Regions from separate parts of the Plantactinospora sp. WMMB782 genome, predicted to be linked through region 1. Evidence: riboswitches for the same ligand, from Rfam matches in the RefSeq annotation. Region 1 holds a riboswitch; each other region holds the start of a gene.
The links. A riboswitch is a leader RNA that binds a small molecule or an ion and turns the genes downstream of it on or off. The one in region 1 is predicted to bind cyclic di-AMP.

Region 1 (4,209 bases):
CGCGCCGGATGCCGCCACGCGACGCGGTCGGCATGCCGTCCATCGGCGAGCGGTACTCCGACGACCCGCGCGACCACTGACCACGGGCCGTATCCGATCCGGGCGCATCCCCGCCCACTCGGCGACCGCGTCCGCTGACCTGGACACCAGAGGCGTTACCGGAGGGTCATAACGCCTCTGGTGTCCAGGTGAACCCAGCTGGTGGCGTCGGCGGAGGTGACGAGAGGGGTGCTGGGGCTCTGCCCGCAGCATTCTTCCGTCTATCAGGATTGACTTAATTAAGTTATTGCTGACATAGTGGTCACGGTGCGGCGCTTCGTCCCGACCCGACGCCGCATCCCGATGACCCATGGCCCCGCGAACGTCCCGACGGCCCCGCGATCAACCGGGACCCGGCCGGGGCGTCGTGGTTCGCCGCGTGCCATCGGCCGGCGGCCGGGCGGCACACCAGCCACCGGCGGCGAGTGGCCACGAGACGGGGCAGGGGGTCGGGATGACCGGGACGACGGTGGCCGGGGTGATGGCCGAGCTGGCCGCGCTGGACGACCCGAAGCTGCGCGAGGCGAACGAGCGGCACGGCGACGACCACGGGGTGAACCTCGGCCAGTTGCGCGCGCTCGCCAAGCGGTTGAAGACACAGCAGGAACTCGCCCGCCAGCTCTGGCGGACGGAGGACACCGCGGCCAGACTGCTGGCGCTGCTGATCTGCCGCCCGAAGGCGTTCGACGGTGCCGAACTCGACGCCATGCTGCGGCAGGCGCGCACGCCCAAGGTGCACGACTGGCTGGTCAACTACGTGGTGAAGAAGAACCCGCACGCCGAGGAGCTGCGGCTGGCCTGGTTCGCCGACCCGGATCCCGTCATCGCCAGCGCCGGTTGGGCACTGACCGGCGATCGCGTGGCGAAGAAACCGGAAGGGCTCGACCTGGGCGGACTGCTCGACACCATCGAGGCGGAGATGGGGGACGCCCCGGATCGTCTCCAGTGGGCGATGAACAGCTGCCTGGCCCAGATCGGCATCGACCACCCCGGACACCGCGCTCGGGCGATCGCCATCGGCGAGCGGCTACAGGTGCTCAAGGACTACCCGACGTCGCCCGGCTGCACGTCCCCGTACGCGCCCGTCTGGATCGGCGAGATGGTGCGCCGGCAGCAGGGCGGTTGACCACCGTCCGGATGCCCCCGCCGGACAGGCCGACCTTCGTGGCCGAGGCGCCGGAATCTGTGGACGAAGTGCGGTGGTGGCATTCTTTCTTTCAGCTGCCGGAGGAACACAATGCGTACATGGCCTTTGACGGTGGACGGGTGCCTGATCACCTGGTAGTCAAGATCGAGCAGCGGGACGACCCCGTGTCGGCGGTCTCCGAGGACGACGCCCGAAACCGCTCGGTCGCCTATCCCACGATCATGTGGGGTGCTCCGGTCTTCGGCTTCGCCGAGGAGGTGGCCGGCCGGTGGCGGATCGTCCGGCTCACCGCCGACGCCCCGCAGCATGCCCGGGACGGTCTCGCGTCACATTTCCGGAAACTGTTCAGCGAGACACCGGAGACCGCCGAGTACACGGCCCGGCGGGCCGAGTACGAGACGGCGTACGAACTGCTCGACTGGGAGATCCTCGACGAACTCACCGTCGACGGACGGCGCTACCGGATCGTCCGGGCCCAACCGTTCATCAGGATGGGGCCGGACGGGCCGGAGCCGCCCCGGCCCACCGACCCGGACCCGTACCCGCCGGGGCAGACGGACCGGGACACGTCCCAACTCGACGGGTTCGTCATCGACCCGACCGCCGGCACCGGGCTCACCGACGGGCTGGTCCGGATGGAGATGATCTCGGCGTCCTACCGGCCGGACACGGTTCCCGGGGACGTGCACGCCGACTCCCGCCAGGCGCTGACCACGCACCCGAACGTGGTGCTGCTGCCGGTCGGCTACACCGTCGGGGAGTACGTCGGCGGCGCCTGGCGGCCCCAGACGGCCGTCACCTACGCGACACCGCAGGCCGCCCGGGACGCCGGGTCCTTCTCGGTCGCGGAGCTGACGCCGGACGAGAACACCTCGATGGAGGATTTCGTGGCGGCGTACCGGCGCGCCCGCGCGGCGCACCGGCCACCGACCACCGACGACTTCGAGGTGCGGGGCGTACCGTGCCGGGTCACCAGAGTGGAGACCTTCGTCCGGGTCGGCCCGGACGGCCCGGAGGGACCCCGCCGCTCGGACCCGGACTCCCACCTGCCACCGGCGCGGCTCGTCTCCGACCTCCGCGCGCAGGGCCTGATGCCCGATCCGGACTGACCCGGGGACGGCCGCGCACAAATTCCACGCCGGACTCCGCCGAATCCCCGAATCGACCCGGTTGACCAGGTAGTCTGACTCCGGTTTCGCCCGGTGGCGCACCCCTCCGCGCCGGCGTGACCGCCGCCGAGTCACCCGTCAGGGTGAGCCGGGGACCCAGGTAGGTGGGGTGAGTCCGCAACCGCGGTAGGGGCTTGTTCCGTCCCGAACCCGTCAGCTAACCCGGTAGGCGGGCGACGGAGGGACATGCATGACGGGATCCACCCGCCGGCGGCTGCCGCTGGTCCTGGCCCTGATCGCCACGTTCGGCGCGCTCACCGGGGCGGCGCTCCGGCCGGACGTCGCAGAGGCGAACAGCCCCGCCGCGCTCGGCGACGAGGGCGACACACCACTCTTACGCGACGTGCTCGAATCCACCGGCCGAGGCTACCTTCAGGCGAGGAACGCGCTGGCCAACGCCAAGGCCCGGCAGGCGAAGATCGTCGCCGAGCTGCGCCGGGTGGAGGCCCGGATCGCGGAGCTGCGCCCCCGGGTCGAGGAGGTGGCCCGGACGGCGTACCGGACGGGTCGGATCGGCCCGGTGCTGGCCCTCCTGCACAGCAGCTCGGCCGACGAGCTGCTGGAGCGCGCCCGCCGGCTGGAGGCGGTGGCGCTGCGGGACAACGACGCGCTGCGCGCGCTCGGCGAGGCCCGGGAGCGGGCCACCCGGGCGAAGCGGGCGCTGGACGCCCAGGTCGTCGAGGAGCGCCGGCAGCTCGCCATCATGCTGCGGCAGAAGCAGGCCGCCGAGCGGGCCCTGGCCCAGGTCGGCGGCGCCTCCACCGGAGGTTTCGTCAACGCCAGCTCGCCGCTGGCCCGGCCCGCGCCACGGGCCGGCGACGGCTCCTGGCCGCCACAGTCGTGCAGCCGGCCCGACCCGACCACCGCCGGCTGCGTCACACCGCGCACCCTGCACGCCTACACCGAGGCGCGGCGGGCCGGCTTCACCAGGTTCACCGGGTGCTACCGCTCCGGCGGCCCGTACGAGCACCCGAAGGGGCGGGCCTGTGACTTCTCCGCCGAGCCGGGTGGGTTCCGTGGCGCCGCGAGCGGAGCCGACCGGACCTACGGCAACAATCTCGCCGCGTTCTTCGTCCGCAACGCCGACCGGATCGGCGTGCTGTACGTGATCTGGTACCGGCAGATCTGGTTGCCGACCACCGGCTGGAAGTCGTACGGCGGGGCGCGCGGCGACCCGTCCAGCGACCACACCAACCACGTGCACCTGTCGCTCGTCTAGGAACGCACCGCCACCCGGGGGTCAGCGCGAGGTCGCCTCGCCCTCCGGAGCGCGCCGGACCGGGGCCCGGCCGGCGGGCTGGGCCGGCTGCGGACCGGTCGGCCGGAGCGGCGGGATCGGCCGGGTCACCGACTCCAGACAGGTGACCAGGACCTTCTCGCCGTGGTGCAGCAACTCCAGGGCGTCGTCCGGCTCCCCGTCGCGCAGCGAGTACGTCGCCTCGTGCCGCCGCACGTCCACCCGCATGTGCACGCCCCGGTAGCGCAGTGAGAAGTCCAGCCGGTCGATCCGGCTCGGCAGCCGGGGGGTGAAGGAGAGCGTCTCGGTGTGGTCGCGCATCCCGCCGAAGCCGGCGACCAGGGCGATCCAGGCTCCGGCCAGCGAGGCGACGTGCACGCCGTCCCGGGTGTTCTGGTTGAGGTCGTGCAGGTCCATCAGGGCCGCCTCGCCCAGATAGTCGTGCGCGAGTTCGAGGTGCCCGGTCTCGGCCGCGAGTACCGCCTGGGTGCAGGCCGACAGCGACGAGTCGCGTACCGTCCGCCGCTCGTAGTAGGCGAAGTTGGCCGCCTTCTGTTCGTCGGTGAACGCGTCGCCGCGCCAGTGCATCGCCAGCACCAGGTCGGCCTGCTTGATCA
Region 2 (4,209 bases), 1.0 Mb from region 1:
GACCGGCACTCCCACCCCGGCACCGCGGGCCGTACCCGGCGGGCGCGCCCAGGCGGTACCGGGCGAGTTGACCGACCGGGTTAGCTGAGCCGGCTGGGCTGAGCCGGGTGGGCCCAGCCGGCTGGGCCTGGCCCGGTGAGCATCCCGGGTCGGTGCATCCGGGTCGGTCGGGCCCTGACGATGTCGTCAGCCGTGTTCGCCGAGCGGACCGACCTGCCAGCCTCGACGCAGGCACTCCTCCAACAGGTACGGCAGGGCGGCCAGACTCGCCCGCCAGGCGCCCGGTGCGGAGGTGCAGTCCGAGTCGTGCAGCAGCACGGTGCCGCCGCCGGCCAGCCCGTCGCGAAGCGTGTCGAGTACCGAGGCGCGGGTGGCCGTCCGGGTCCAGTCCCGCCCCCAACAGGTCCAGAGCACCGGCGTCAGGTCCAGTCGCCGGGCGGCCACCAGCGCGGCGGCGCTGAGTACCCCGTACGGCGGTCGGAAGAACCGGGGCACCCGACCGGTCACCGCGCCGATCAACTCGCGGGTCCGGGCCAGGTCCCGGTAGGTGGCGTGCGGGCCGCGTAGCAGCAGGTTCTGGTGGGCCCAACCGTGCACCGCCACCTCGTGCCCGGCGGCGGCGAGGTCCAGGCCGAGTTCGGGTGCGCGGGCCAGCATCGACCCGAGCAGGAAGAACGTGGCGCGGGTCCGGTGTGCGGCGAGCGTCTCGACGAAGAGCGGGGTGGAAGCCGGATCGGGACCGTCGTCGAAGGTGAGCGCGACGTGCTCCGGAGAGCCGCGTCCGCTCAGCCGGGGGAAGAACCGCAGCCGTATCCCCGGCAGTACCGTCAGGGCCGGCACCACCTGGGCGGCCAGCGCGGCACCGACGGTCGTCGTCGCCGGTACCGCGCGTCCGCGCACTCGTTCCTCCACCCGCCGCACCATCGCGGAACCCGCCGCACCCTCACGACCGCGGTTACCCGCGCGGCCCGCCTTCATCCTCACCCGGACGGGTGGTCCGGCCCCGGGAGCGCGCGGTGGCGGCCGTGACCGAGCGCGGATCGCCCTGCCGGCGCGCGGCGGTGCCGGCCCGCGGGGTGCGGCCGAGGACGTCCGGGCGGCCGGCGGCGTGCCGTTGCCGGTCGAGACCGACCTGGCGGACCACAGCCAGCCCGGCGGCCGACGGTGACGGGGTGGACCTGAGCGCATCCGGGGAGGTCGACACGCCGTACCGGACCCGGAGTCCGCGGCTCCGGGCTGTCCCGGCACGGGGGCGTGGTGACGGCCGGTGTGCTCCCGGTCGGTACGGTCGCCGGTGTGCTCTTCGGCACAAGGCCGTGGCGCGGTCGGTGGTCGAAGAATCACCCACTGACCAACCTGGACATGTTTCCGCACGTCAGGACGTTGGCAGTGCGGATGGTGAATAGCCGACAGCAGTTGGTGGATAATGGCGGGCAAAGCATGCCCTTCGATGCGTACGACGGGCCGTGATTACTGATAGTCGTTGCCTGGCAACGCTTTTGGCCGCGAACGGGTATTGCCATTCCGGAAGTGAAACCGGGTATGCTGTCTGCCGTTCATAGCCGGATACCGTGTGGTGCCGGCGCTGATCGCCGCCTAATCGCCACACGGCGAGCCGGGGACCCACGTTCCCCTGGGGTGAATCCGCGAGAGCGGTAGGGACCACTTCCATCCCGAACCCGTCAGCTAACCCGGTCGGCGGCCGACGGAAGGGATACATGTGAGGGCACCCCTACGCCGAAGGCTGGCGACTGCCCTGGCACTGCTCACCGCCGCAGCTCTGGTCGCGGTTCCGTCCGAGGCGTCAGCCGCGCCGAAGCCGGCCCCACAGGAGGAAGCCGACTCGCCGCTGCTCGGGGACGTGCTCGCCAGCGCCGGCAAGCGGCTCGCGGAGGCGAAGGCCGAGCGCGTCAAGTCGCAGCGGCGACAGCAGGCGCTCGGCAACGAGCTGAAGCAGGCCGAGGCGAAGCTGGCGGCGCTCGCGCCGGAGGCGAGCGAGATCGCGGCCGAGTCCTACCGCAGCGGCAAGCTCAGTGCCATCTCGATGCTGCTGTCCAACAACTCGAGCGAGGGCTCCGACGGGGGCTTCATGCAGCGGATGTCGGCGCTCAACGAGCTGAACCTGTTCAACAACAGCAAGCTCCGGGCGCTCAACCAGGCGAAGGACGAGGTCGGCGCGGCCAAGAAGGCGATCGACGACGAGGTCGCCAAGCAGGCCGCCCAAGAGAAGATCATCAAGAAGGAGCAGTCGGACGCGAAGAAGGCGCTCGCCCTGGTGGGCGGCAACTCGCGGCCGGACAAGGGTCTGGTGTCGGCCACCTCGCCGGTAGCCCGGCCGGGGCCGGGGATGGCGGACGGTTTCCCGGGACTGCCCTGCAACAAGGACGACCCGACCACCGGTGGCTGCATCACGGCCCGGACGCTGCACATGTACAACGAGGTGCGCCGGGCGGGCTTCAAGCGGTTCGTCGGCTGTTTCCGGCCCGGTGGGCCGTTCGAGCACCCGAAGGGTCGGGCCTGCGACTGGTCGCTGCGCAACTCCGGGTTCAGCCGGGCCGCCAACGACGACCAGATGAAGTACGGCAACGACCTGGCCGCGTTCCTGATCCGCAACGCCGACCGGCTCGGCATCCTCTACGTGATCTGGTACAAGGAGATCTGGTTCCCGGGCGAGGGCTGGAGGTCCTACAGCGGTCCCAGCGACCACACCGACCACGTACACGTCTCGATGCTCTAGCCTCGGCCCGACAACCGACCGCCCCGCCCCTGCCCGACAGGTGGCGGGGCGGTCGCGTTGGGGCGGCGTGCCGGTCGCGTTTCGCGGCGGGCCGGCCGGCGGGCTGGCATCATCGGCCGATGGCAGTCATCGAGGTCGTCCGGGGCGACATCACCCGGCAGCACGTGGACGCGATCGTCACCGCAGCCAACGAGTCACTGCTCGGTGGTGGCGGTGTGGACGGTGCCATCCACCGGGCGGCCGGGCCCCGGCTGGCCGAGGCGGGTGCGGCGATCGCCCCCTGCCCGCCCGGCGAGGCGGTGGCGACGCCCGCGTTCGACCTCGACCCGCCCGTCCGGTACGTCATCCACACCGTCGGTCCGGTCTGGGAAGGCGGCGGGCACGACGAGGCCGAGGTGCTGGCCTCCTGCTACCGCCGCTGCCTCGCCGTCGCCGACGAGGTGGGCGCGCGCAGCGTCGCCTTCCCGGCCATCGCCACCGGGGTCTACGGGTTTCCCGCCGACCGGGCGGCCGAGACGGCGGTGCGGACGCTCCGCTGCACGCCGTCGGCGGTCGAGTCGATCCGGCTGGTCGCCTTCGACGAGGAGACCGCCATCCTGCTCCGGGCAGCCGTCGACCACAGTGGCGGGTCGTCCGCCTCGACGGGGTGACAGGGCACCGGTGACGGCGAACTGATGGTCTTCGACTGGTTGTATCTTGCACCGAATAGGTTGTAGCGTACAACCATGAGTGCCGACGAGGCGCGCGAGATGCGGGACGCCGTCAGCCAGTTCGTCCGGGCGTTCGGGCTGCACCGGCCCGAGCAGACCCCGTGCGGTCAGGCGATGTCCGTCTCCGAGGCGCACGCCCTCGCCGAGATCGACCGGGAGGGCGGACTGCGCCAGGTCGAGTTGGCCCGCCGGCTGCGGCTGGAGAAGAGCACGGTCAGCCGGCTGGTCGGCCAGCTCACCGGCCGTGGTTGGGTGGAACGAGCGGATGCGGCCGGCGACGGCCGGGGCGTCTGGCTCACCCTAACCGGGCAGGGCCGCCGTGCGGCCGAGCGGCTCGCCACAGCCCGGGAGGCCCGGTTCGCCGCGCTGCTCGACCGGATCCCACCCGACGAACGGCCGGCGATCCTGGCCGCCGTGCGACGACTGGCGGAGGCCGCCGATGACCACTGACAGCACGACGACTGCCAGCCCGACGCCCAGGGACGAGGTCCGGCCCGAGCCGTCGTACCGGCGGAGTCGCCGCCGACTCCTGCTCACCGCTGGACTCGGCACTGTCGCCGTGACCGCCGCCCTGCTCGTCGTCCTCGACGCGAGGCGGGACGAGGCCGGTCCCGCCGACACCCGACGGCAGGCGGAGGTCGCCGAACGCGGTCGCGAGGTCATGCCGTTCGACCTGGACCGCACCACCCACCGCTTCACGCCGACCGCCGACGGCGGCCACCAGACGGTCACGGCGGACGAGCCGGTGCAGCAGCGACAGGT
Region 3 (4,209 bases), 800 kb from region 1:
GTTCGAGGTCGCGCCGCTTCGGAGAGTCGACGACGAAACAGAAGAGTCCCTCGTCGGTGATGACCGGGGACACCGGGTGCACCCGCGGCCCACCGTCGGCGCGCACGGTCGCCAGGTAGCCGAGACCCGGACCGTACTGCTGGATGAGGACGCGGATCGCGTCGGCGAGTCGTGGCTCGTCAGAGGCGAATTCGGACCAGGATGCCATGCCCACATTCTATCGAACACCTGTTCGATCACCTACCCCGGTCCCACCCATCGGCGAGGTCGCGGCCGGTCACCGTCGCGCCACTCGCTAAGGTGATCCGGTGCTGCTCTCCGACCACGACCTAGTGATCGAGATCAAGGCGGGCACCCTCGCGTTGGAGCCGTTCGAGCCCGCGCTGGTGCAGCCGTCGAGCATCGACGTACGCCTGGACCGGCTCTTCCGGGTCTTCAACAACCACCTCTACACGCACATCGACCCGGCGGTCCAGCAGGACGACCTGACCTCGCTCGTCGACGTGCCGGACGGCCAGCCGTTCGTGCTGCACCCGGGTGAGTTCGTGCTCGCCTCCACGCTGGAGGTGATCTCCCTCGGCGACCAGCTCGCCGGCCGGCTGGAGGGCAAGTCGAGCCTGGGCCGGCTCGGCCTGCTCACCCACTCCACCGCCGGCTTCATCGACCCCGGTTTCTCCGGCCACGTCACGCTGGAGCTGTCGAATGTGGCCAACCTGCCGATCCGGCTCTGGCCCGGGATGAAGATCGGGCAGCTCTGCATCTTCCGGCTCTCGTCGCCGTCCGCCCACCCGTACGGGTCGGCCGTCTACGGCTCGCGCTACCAGGGGCAGCGCGGCCCGACGCCGAGCCGTTCCTGGCAGAACTGGCGCACCTGGCCCACCCGCTGAGGCAAGGCGCCCCCCGTCGTCCGAACGGCAGAACCCCCGCCGCACCTGCGACGGGGGTTCTGCGTTGACTCGGTCGGCCCGGAGACCGTCGACCCGGAGATCTCAGCCCGGTCTGCCGAAGCTGTGGATCTCGCCGTCGTCCATCCGCTTCATCTTCACCGGCTCGCCGGCCCGGGAGGCGTGCACGATCCAACCGTTGCCGACGAACATGCCGACGTGACTGAGGTCGGCGTAGTAGAAGACCAGATCACCGGGGCGCAGCTCGGAACGGCTGATCCGCTTCGTCTGTCCGCGCTGGGCGCGGGCGTTGTGCGGCAGCGAGACGCCGCCCTTGGCCCAGGCGGCCAGGGTCAGACCGGAGCAGTCGTACGAGCCGGGGCCTTCGGCACCCCACTTGTACGGCTTGCCGATCTGGGCGCACGCGAACTTGACCGCCTGGCCGGACGGGCCACCGGGGTAGGTGGCCGGGCAGGGCGCGGGCCGCAGCGGGCCGGCGGAGCCGTTCCCGTACGCCTGGATCCGCAGCTTCTGCAGCCGCTCGACCTCGGCGTCGATCTCCTTCTTCTTCGCCGCCAGTTCCGCCTCGGTCTTGGTCAGCTGGGTGACCAGCCGGTCCAGCGGAGCCTTCTGGGCGGCGTACTTCTCCTTGAGGTCGACGACCTCCTGCACCTCGCGCTGCTGCTGGCGAGCGAACTGGTCGAGCACCGAGAGCTGGCCGACGAGCGCGGTCGGCGACTTCGAGGTGAGCAGGGCGTTGACCGCCGAGGCCTTGTCACCCTTGTACGCCTGCACGGCGAAGTCGCTCACCCTGTTCATCGCGGCGTCGATCTGCGACTGAAGCGGGGCGATCTTCTTCTGCAGGGCGGCGACCTGCTTCTTCTTCGCCGCGAGGTCCTGCCGGGTGGCGTTGTGCTTCTCGACGACCGGCTCCAGCTTGCGCCAAGCGGTGTCGATCTGCTGCTCGATCTCGGCCACCGACGGCTCGGCCAGCGCCGGCGTCGTGCCGGTGAACAGCACGGCGGCGCTGGCGAGTGCGGTGAGGGCGATGACGAGAATGGACCGTCGAGGGCGCGGTTTCGCGTTCCCGGCGTCGGCGGCTGCCGACGGGAGGGAGGGCGACCGCGGCGGGGCAGGGGAAGCCACCGGGGTCCGTACTCCTTCTTCCGTAGCCCGCCTACCGGGTTAGCTGACGGGTTCGGGCGGAAAGAGTGTCGCCCTACCGCAGAAGGCGCGGATTCACCCCAGGATGCTCGGGTCCCCGGTTCGCTCTGTGTGACGATTCGGCGGTGTCGAGACGTCGCCGCCCGGCTAGGCGGCCTGCCGTCGGCTCGACGGTCCCCAACCTTAGAGAAGGGTGTTATCCAAACGCAACCCCGCGATCTGAGTCGATTCGTTGTGTGTCGGAGCGGTCGCGGACGGTGCGAGCCGACCGTCGTCCGAGTCGACCCGCGAGAACCGAGCCGGACACGCTCGGTATAGGTGAAAGATTTCTACATAGCGACGAGCTTATTCGGCAGGTATTGACCACGGCCGTGTCCCGGGTGGAAGGTGATCGGCAGGCCCACCCCCGGCCCCTGGAGGTCCGATGCTTCCCACGACAACCCCGCTGAGCAGGAGAATCGCGATCGGGACCGCCCTGCTCGGCGCCGCCGCACTGCTGCCGGCCAGCCCCGCGCCCGCCGCGCCGCCACCGGCCGAGACCCGGCAGGCCGAGTCCGCCGAGACCCGGCAGTCCGAGTACGCCGCCGCGGCGGCCGAGTTCGGCGTACCCGAGAGCGTGCTGTTGGGCGTCTCCTATCTGGAATCCCGCTGGGACACCAACGCCGGCACCCCGAGCACCAGCGGCGGATACGGCCCGATGCACCTCACCGACGTCGCCGGGCTGGCCGCCGGTCCGGAACACCCGGAACACGGCGAGGACCGGCGCGGCGACCCGGCCCGGCCCGGCCGACCGGCACACCCACCCGCCGCCCCGTCCAGCGACCGGAACAACGACCGCAGCGGCGCGGCGGCACCGTCCGGCGGGCAGACCCTGGACGCCGCCGCCACGCTGACCGGCGTCGACGAGCGGGCACTCCGCGCCGAACCGGCGGCGAACATCCGGGGCGGGGCGGCACTGCTGGCGGCGTACCAGAAATCGCTGGCCGGGCCGACGGGGCGGGCCAGCGACCCGGCGGCCTGGTACGGCGCGGTGGCCCGGTACGCCGGCAGCGACCGCGCGGACGCCGCCGCCGCCTTCGCCGACGAGGTGTACCGGACCGTCGCCGAGGGCGCCAGCCGGACCACCGACGACGGGCACCGGATCACCCTCCCCGGCCATCCCGGGATCGTCCCGCAGCGGCACTGGCTGGACCGGCTCGGCCTGCCCGGCCGGCCCCGCCCGGACGGGCTGGAGTGCCCGCGCGACATCTCCTGCGAGTGGATCCCCGCGCCCTACCAGGCGTTCGGGGAGGGCGACTACGGCAACCACGACCTCTCCGACCGGCCCGCCCGGCAGAAGATCGAGTACATCGTCATCCACGACACCGAGGGCAGCTACGACACCACGCTGCGGCTGGTCCAGGATCCGACCTACGTGAGCTGGCACTACACGCTCCGCTCCGCCGACGGGCACATCGCGCAGCACGTCAAGGGCAGGGACGTGGCCTGGCACGCCGGCAACTGGTACGTCAACGCCAAGGCGATCGGCCTGGAACACGAGGGCTTCGCCGCACAGGGCACCTGGTACACCGAGGCGATGTACCGGACCTCGGCCAAGCTGGTCCGCTACCTCGCCGACCGCTACGACATCCCGCTGGACCGCGACCACGTCATCGGGCACGACAACGTCCCCGGCATCCTGCCGGCGAACGTGCGCGGCATGCACTGGGACCCCGGGCCGTACTGGGACTGGTCGCACTACTTCGACCTGCTCAGGGCACCGTTCCGGGGCATCGGCGCAGCGGCCGCCGGACTTGTCACAATCGACCCGGACTTCGCCGCCAACCGGCCGGCGTTCACCGGCTGCACGGCGGCCGGGGTGCCGTGCCCGGCGCGCGGGTCGTCGTCGGTGATCCTGCGCACCGCACCGGCCGCCGACGCGCCGCTGGTGAACGACCTCGGGCTGCGCCCGGACGGCACCCCGGACACGATGCACATCTCCGACCACGGGGCGCGGGCGTCGGCGGGGCAGACGTACGCGCTCGCCGGCCGGCAGGGCGACTGGACCGCGATCTGGTATCTCGGGCAGCGGGCGTGGTTCCACAACCCGAGGTCGAAGCCGACCGTGAAGTGGACGGTGGGGCTGGTCGCGACGCCGAAGCCGGGCCGGGCGACGATCCCG
Region 4 (4,209 bases), 3.7 Mb from region 1:
CGGTGATCTCCGACTACCTCTACTCGGGCAAGCCGTACGCGGTCACCGACCGGGTCGGCGAGGGCGACCGGTTCGTCGAGGGCTTCCCGCTGGCCGGCTCGGGCTACGTGCTGGACCCGGAACTGTCCAACCTGGACGAGGTGCTGGACCGGTTGCTGGAGAGCGATCCGCTGGCCGAGACCCGGTGGCGGACCCGGACCCGTTATCTCGGCGACTTCCCGGAGCAGCACTACGCCGACGGGTTCCTCGACGAGGCCCGCCGGCAGGTGGCCGGTGCCGGTACGCCCCCGCCGGTACCGACACCCCGCCCCGCCCCGGTCCCCTGACCGCGCCCCCTCGCCTGCCGGTGCTCCTGAGGCGGGGACCCGTGGGCGGGGACCCGTGGGCGGCTGGGTGGCGTTGCGCCGAGGGTGCTCGCGGGCTGTGCCATGATGCCCCGGTGACGATGATCAGGACCAGCCACGACCGTAACGAGCTGGCCGACCTGCTGCGCCGCGACCCGCACCTGCACGCGTACGAACTCGGCGACCTCGACGACTTCTACTGGCCGTACACCAACTGGTACCGGTGCGGCGAGGCCGTGGCGCTGCTCTACCACGGTGCGCCCAGGCCGGTGCTGCTGGCACTGCACCGCTCCCCGGCACCACTTACCGAACTGCTCACCGGTCTCCTCCCGCTGCTGCCCCGGCACTTCGAGGCGCACCTCTCCCCCGGCGGCGTGGAGGTGCTGGCCCGGGAGTACCCGGTCCGGACGCGCGGGGCGCACCTGAAGATGGCGCTCACCGACCCGGACCGGCTGGCCCGGGTCGCGCCGGCCGGCGAGGTGCTGACCGAGGCGGACGTACCGGAGCTGACCGCGTTCTACCAGGCGGCGTATCCGGGCAACTGGTTCGACCCGCGGATGGTCGAGACCGGTCACTACGTCGGGCTGCGCCGGGACGGTGGGCTGGTCGCCGTCGCCGGGGTGCACGTCTGGTCACCGCGCTACCGGGTGAGCGCGCTGGGCAACGTGACGACCGCTCCGGCGTACCGGGGGCAGGGGCTGGGCAGCACCGTGGTGGCGACGCTCTGCCGGCGGCTGCTGGAGGCCGTCGACACGGTGGCGCTGAACGTCGCAGCGGAGAACACCGCCGCGCACAAGCTCTACGACCGGCTCGGCTTCACCCCGGTCGCCGAGTACACCGAGTACGTCGTCGGCGAGGCGCCGGTGGCCGCGGCCACGTCCGACGAAGGTCCACAGTGAACTGACGCTGGTCCGGACCGCCGGTCGAAGTCCGCCGACCCTTGTCAAGGACCAGTGCCACGGGCACCATGTCAACGGTCCGCACGCCTGCCAGGCTGCCGGAGCTTTCCGCCACCGGCCCGTACGCCGGTCGTCCCACCCTGTCTTTCGCCGATCCGATCTGTCGCCGAGGAGGCTCCGGTGCTCGAGGAGTTCATGGGCATTCCCGCCCACCCCTTCCTGGTCCATGCCGCGGTGGTCTTCGTGCCACTGCTCGCGCTGGCCGCGGTCGGGTACGCGTTCCTGCCGTTCGTCCGCCCGCACCTGCGCTGGGTGCTGGGGCTGCTCGCCGTCGCCACCCCGGTCGCGGCGCTGATGGCCAAGCTCTCCGGTGACCGTTTCCTCGCCCGCCTCGAATCGCGCAACCGGGTCAGCCCGGAGTACGTCCCCCGGCTGGCGGAGCACCAGGATCTCGGCACCAACACCCTGTACGCGACCATCGCGCTCGGCGTGCTGACCCTGGCGCTGGTCCTCCTCGTCAAGCCCCGCACCGCCGCCACCCGGCCAGCCGCGACCGCCGACGGGGACGGCACGGACGGCGCGGCCGCCGGCGCCGCACCGGCCGCCACGGGTTCACCGGTGCTGAGCCTCGTGCTCGGGGTGTTGGCCCTGGCCGCGGCCGGCGCCGCCCTCTACTACGTGTTCCGCACCGGTGACACAGGCGCCAAGGCGGTGTGGGAGGGCCAGTGACCCGCACGGGTGTAAGGAAGGGCCCCCTCCTAGACAAAATGCGATGGGAGGGGGCCCTTACACCCGTGCGGGAGGGTGGGGCGGGTCAGGAGGAGTAGCCGCGGGTGGCCGCCCAGTTCGCCAGGTCGATGGTGCTCATCCAGTAGTTGCTGTCCTCGCCGGGGATGGCCGGGTCGGCGATCTTCACCGTACGGCCGTCGTCGCGGTAGCCGACCACCGTCAGGTAGTGCCCGCCCGGGTAGCTGTGCCAGCCGCCGTCGAGGTCGGTGGCCGAGCCGGCGATGTTCACCACCACGGCGTATCCGCTGGTGACGGCGTGCACCACGTCCGCCTGGAGCCGGTCCATCTGGGCCGGGGTGGCCGCGCCGCCCGGGATGGCCGTGGTGCGGTAGAAGTCGGTACCGATGATCTTGTTGAGCACCCGGGTGGTGTCCTGGGCCGAGTTCGTGCCGCTCGTCGTGGTGCCGAGGTCGGCGGCGACGGAGTCCTGGCTCGGCTGCTTGTCCCGGACGGTGAGCGCGATCCGGGTGGCCGCCGGGCCGCAGTACCAGCCGTTGATCTGGGTCTGGAAATCGTAGTCCAGCAGCTTGGTCGCGGGCGGTGCCGGCCGCTTGCTCGGGGCGCTGGTCGGAGCCGCCTTGGCCACCTTGGCCGCCTTGCTGGCCGGTGCCGTGGTCGGTGTCTCGGTCGCCGGGGCGGTGGTCTGCGGCGCCGTCGTCCGCGGCGCGGTGGTGGCGGCCGCTCCGGCCTGATCCGCGACGGGGGCGCCGACCTCGGCGACGGCGACCGTCGAGCCGGTCCCCGGTGCCCCGGGCGAGCCGGTCGAGGCCAGCACGACCCCGGTCGAGGCGGCGGCGGCGAGCACCGCTGCCGAGGCGAGTGCGAGCCGGTTCCGGCGGCCCGACATGGCAGTCCTGAACCGCCCGTTAATTGCGTGCTTCAACGTTGTCCTCCAGGGGAATGCGTGCCACCACTACCGGGGGACGGGGTGGTGACGCGACGTTTCTTATCGCTGCCGGAATGTGCCGGGAAATCGCGCGGAATGGCACCGGAAAGGCGCGCGCCGACGGACATGGCGGAGACGGAGGGACCCACGATGTGCCCAGGGGTGGGGACACCGCTGTCGGCGTACCGGTGGAATCAGCGCCACCACGATCCGTCGCCGCCGGCCTGCGGCGCGGTACCGGGACCTGCCGGCGAGCCGGTCGGCGCGCCCGGGACGACCCGCGCGTCGACGACCTCCGCGGCACAGCCCGCTATCGGATCAGGATCGGGCCCCGGCCGGGGACCGGGTGGTCCGGTACGGCTGTCGCGGCGGCCGGGAGCGGCGCCGCGACGCAGCGAGGAAACTGGGGGGACGGGCCGGAGCCCGGGTGATGCGGCACGAACAACTACTCCTTCCGACACCGCCTACCGGGTTAGCTGACGGATTCGGGCGGGAAGGCCGCCCTACCCCGGGCCGTAGCCCGAAGATTCACCCCAGATAACTGTGGGTCCCCGGCTCGTCACAGAACGATTAAGCGGGTCCGCACCGGTGTCACCAGGCGGTGACCAAGGGGCCGATGGCGGACTTGCCGACATTACTGTCCGCGTTCGGCTGTTGCCAAGCCCAGTGAGCAGCGAAAACAGTGAGCAGGACCGCGATTTGGAGCTCCGGGGGCCACCCGACGGTCACGGACGGTCGCGCAGATAAACCGGCATGATCATGTACGGGTGCGGTATGACGGAAATGACCGGCTTAGCCCGGTCGCCCGAGTATGGGACGAGGACACCAGGAGGCTCCTTTCGATGACAACGGTGCACGAAGCGACCTACGACCTGCTCCGTTCCCTGGGCCTGACCACCCTGTTCGGCAACCCCGGCTCCACCGAGGAGCCATTTCTGAAGAACTTTCCGGCCGACTTCGCGTACGTGCTGGCCCTACAGGAGGCGTCGGCGGTCGCGATGGCGGACGGCTACGCCCAGTCCAGCGGCCGTCCGGTGCACGTAAACCTGCACACCGCGCCCGGCACCGGGAACGCGATGGGCAGCCTCGTCACCGCCTGGCACAACAAGACACCCATGATCGTTACCGCCGGCCAGCAGACCCGGACGATGAGCCTGTCGGAGCCGATGCTGACGAACGTGCGCCCCACCCAACTTCCCGAGCCGTACGTCAAGTGGAGCCACGAGCCGCTGCGCGCCCAGGACATCCCTGAGGCGTTCATGCGGGCGCTGGCCACCGCGGTACAGCCGCC

Region 2: linked by a shared signal. The riboswitch ahead of ACN28A_RS05820 (coiled-coil domain-containing protein) and the one ahead of ACN28A_RS10625 (coiled-coil domain-containing protein) in region 1 are both predicted to bind cyclic di-AMP.
Region 3: linked by a shared signal. The riboswitch ahead of ACN28A_RS14250 (NlpC/P60 family protein) and the one ahead of ACN28A_RS10625 (coiled-coil domain-containing protein) in region 1 are both predicted to bind cyclic di-AMP.
Region 4: linked by a shared signal. The riboswitch ahead of ACN28A_RS27115 (C39 family peptidase) and the one ahead of ACN28A_RS10625 (coiled-coil domain-containing protein) in region 1 are both predicted to bind cyclic di-AMP.

Annotation. Positions count from the first base shown of each region.
Region 1 covers NZ_JBMHMC010000007.1:1,872,247-1,876,455, forward strand. The annotation lists gene ACN28A_RS10610 (hypothetical protein) at 1-80, shown strand, start outside; gene ACN28A_RS10615 (DNA alkylation repair protein) at 494-1,165, shown strand; gene ACN28A_RS10620 (DUF5954 family protein) at 1,306-2,295, shown strand; cyclic di-AMP (ydaO/yuaA leader) riboswitch at 2,410-2,542, shown strand; gene ACN28A_RS10625 (coiled-coil domain-containing protein) at 2,546-3,574, shown strand; gene ACN28A_RS10630 (glycoside hydrolase family 65 protein) at 3,596-4,209, opposite strand, start outside.
Region 2 covers NZ_JBMHMC010000007.1:865,137-869,345, reverse strand. The annotation lists gene ACN28A_RS05830 (glycosyltransferase family 2 protein) at 1-88, shown strand, start outside; gene ACN28A_RS05825 (polysaccharide deacetylase family protein) at 187-900, opposite strand; cyclic di-AMP (ydaO/yuaA leader) riboswitch at 1,584-1,717, shown strand; gene ACN28A_RS05820 (coiled-coil domain-containing protein) at 1,721-2,737, shown strand; gene ACN28A_RS05815 (O-acetyl-ADP-ribose deacetylase) at 2,857-3,387, shown strand; gene ACN28A_RS05810 (MarR family winged helix-turn-helix transcriptional regulator) at 3,463-3,897, shown strand; gene ACN28A_RS05805 (hypothetical protein) at 3,887-4,209, shown strand, end outside.
Region 3 covers NZ_JBMHMC010000007.1:2,672,696-2,676,904, reverse strand. The annotation lists gene ACN28A_RS14260 (pyridoxamine 5'-phosphate oxidase family protein) at 1-208, opposite strand, end outside; gene dcd (dCTP deaminase) at 309-887, shown strand; gene ACN28A_RS14250 (NlpC/P60 family protein) at 990-2,030, opposite strand; cyclic di-AMP (ydaO/yuaA leader) riboswitch at 2,043-2,183, opposite strand; gene ACN28A_RS14245 (N-acetylmuramoyl-L-alanine amidase) at 2,473-4,209, shown strand, end outside.
Region 4 covers NZ_JBMHMC010000007.1:5,580,088-5,584,296, reverse strand. The annotation lists gene ACN28A_RS27130 (CDP-glycerol glycerophosphotransferase family protein) at 1-326, shown strand, start outside; gene ACN28A_RS27125 (GNAT family N-acetyltransferase) at 446-1,243, shown strand; gene ACN28A_RS27120 (hypothetical protein) at 1,424-1,972, shown strand; gene ACN28A_RS27115 (C39 family peptidase) at 2,058-2,879, opposite strand; cyclic di-AMP (ydaO/yuaA leader) riboswitch at 3,365-3,505, opposite strand; gene mdlC (benzoylformate decarboxylase) at 3,761-4,209, shown strand, end outside.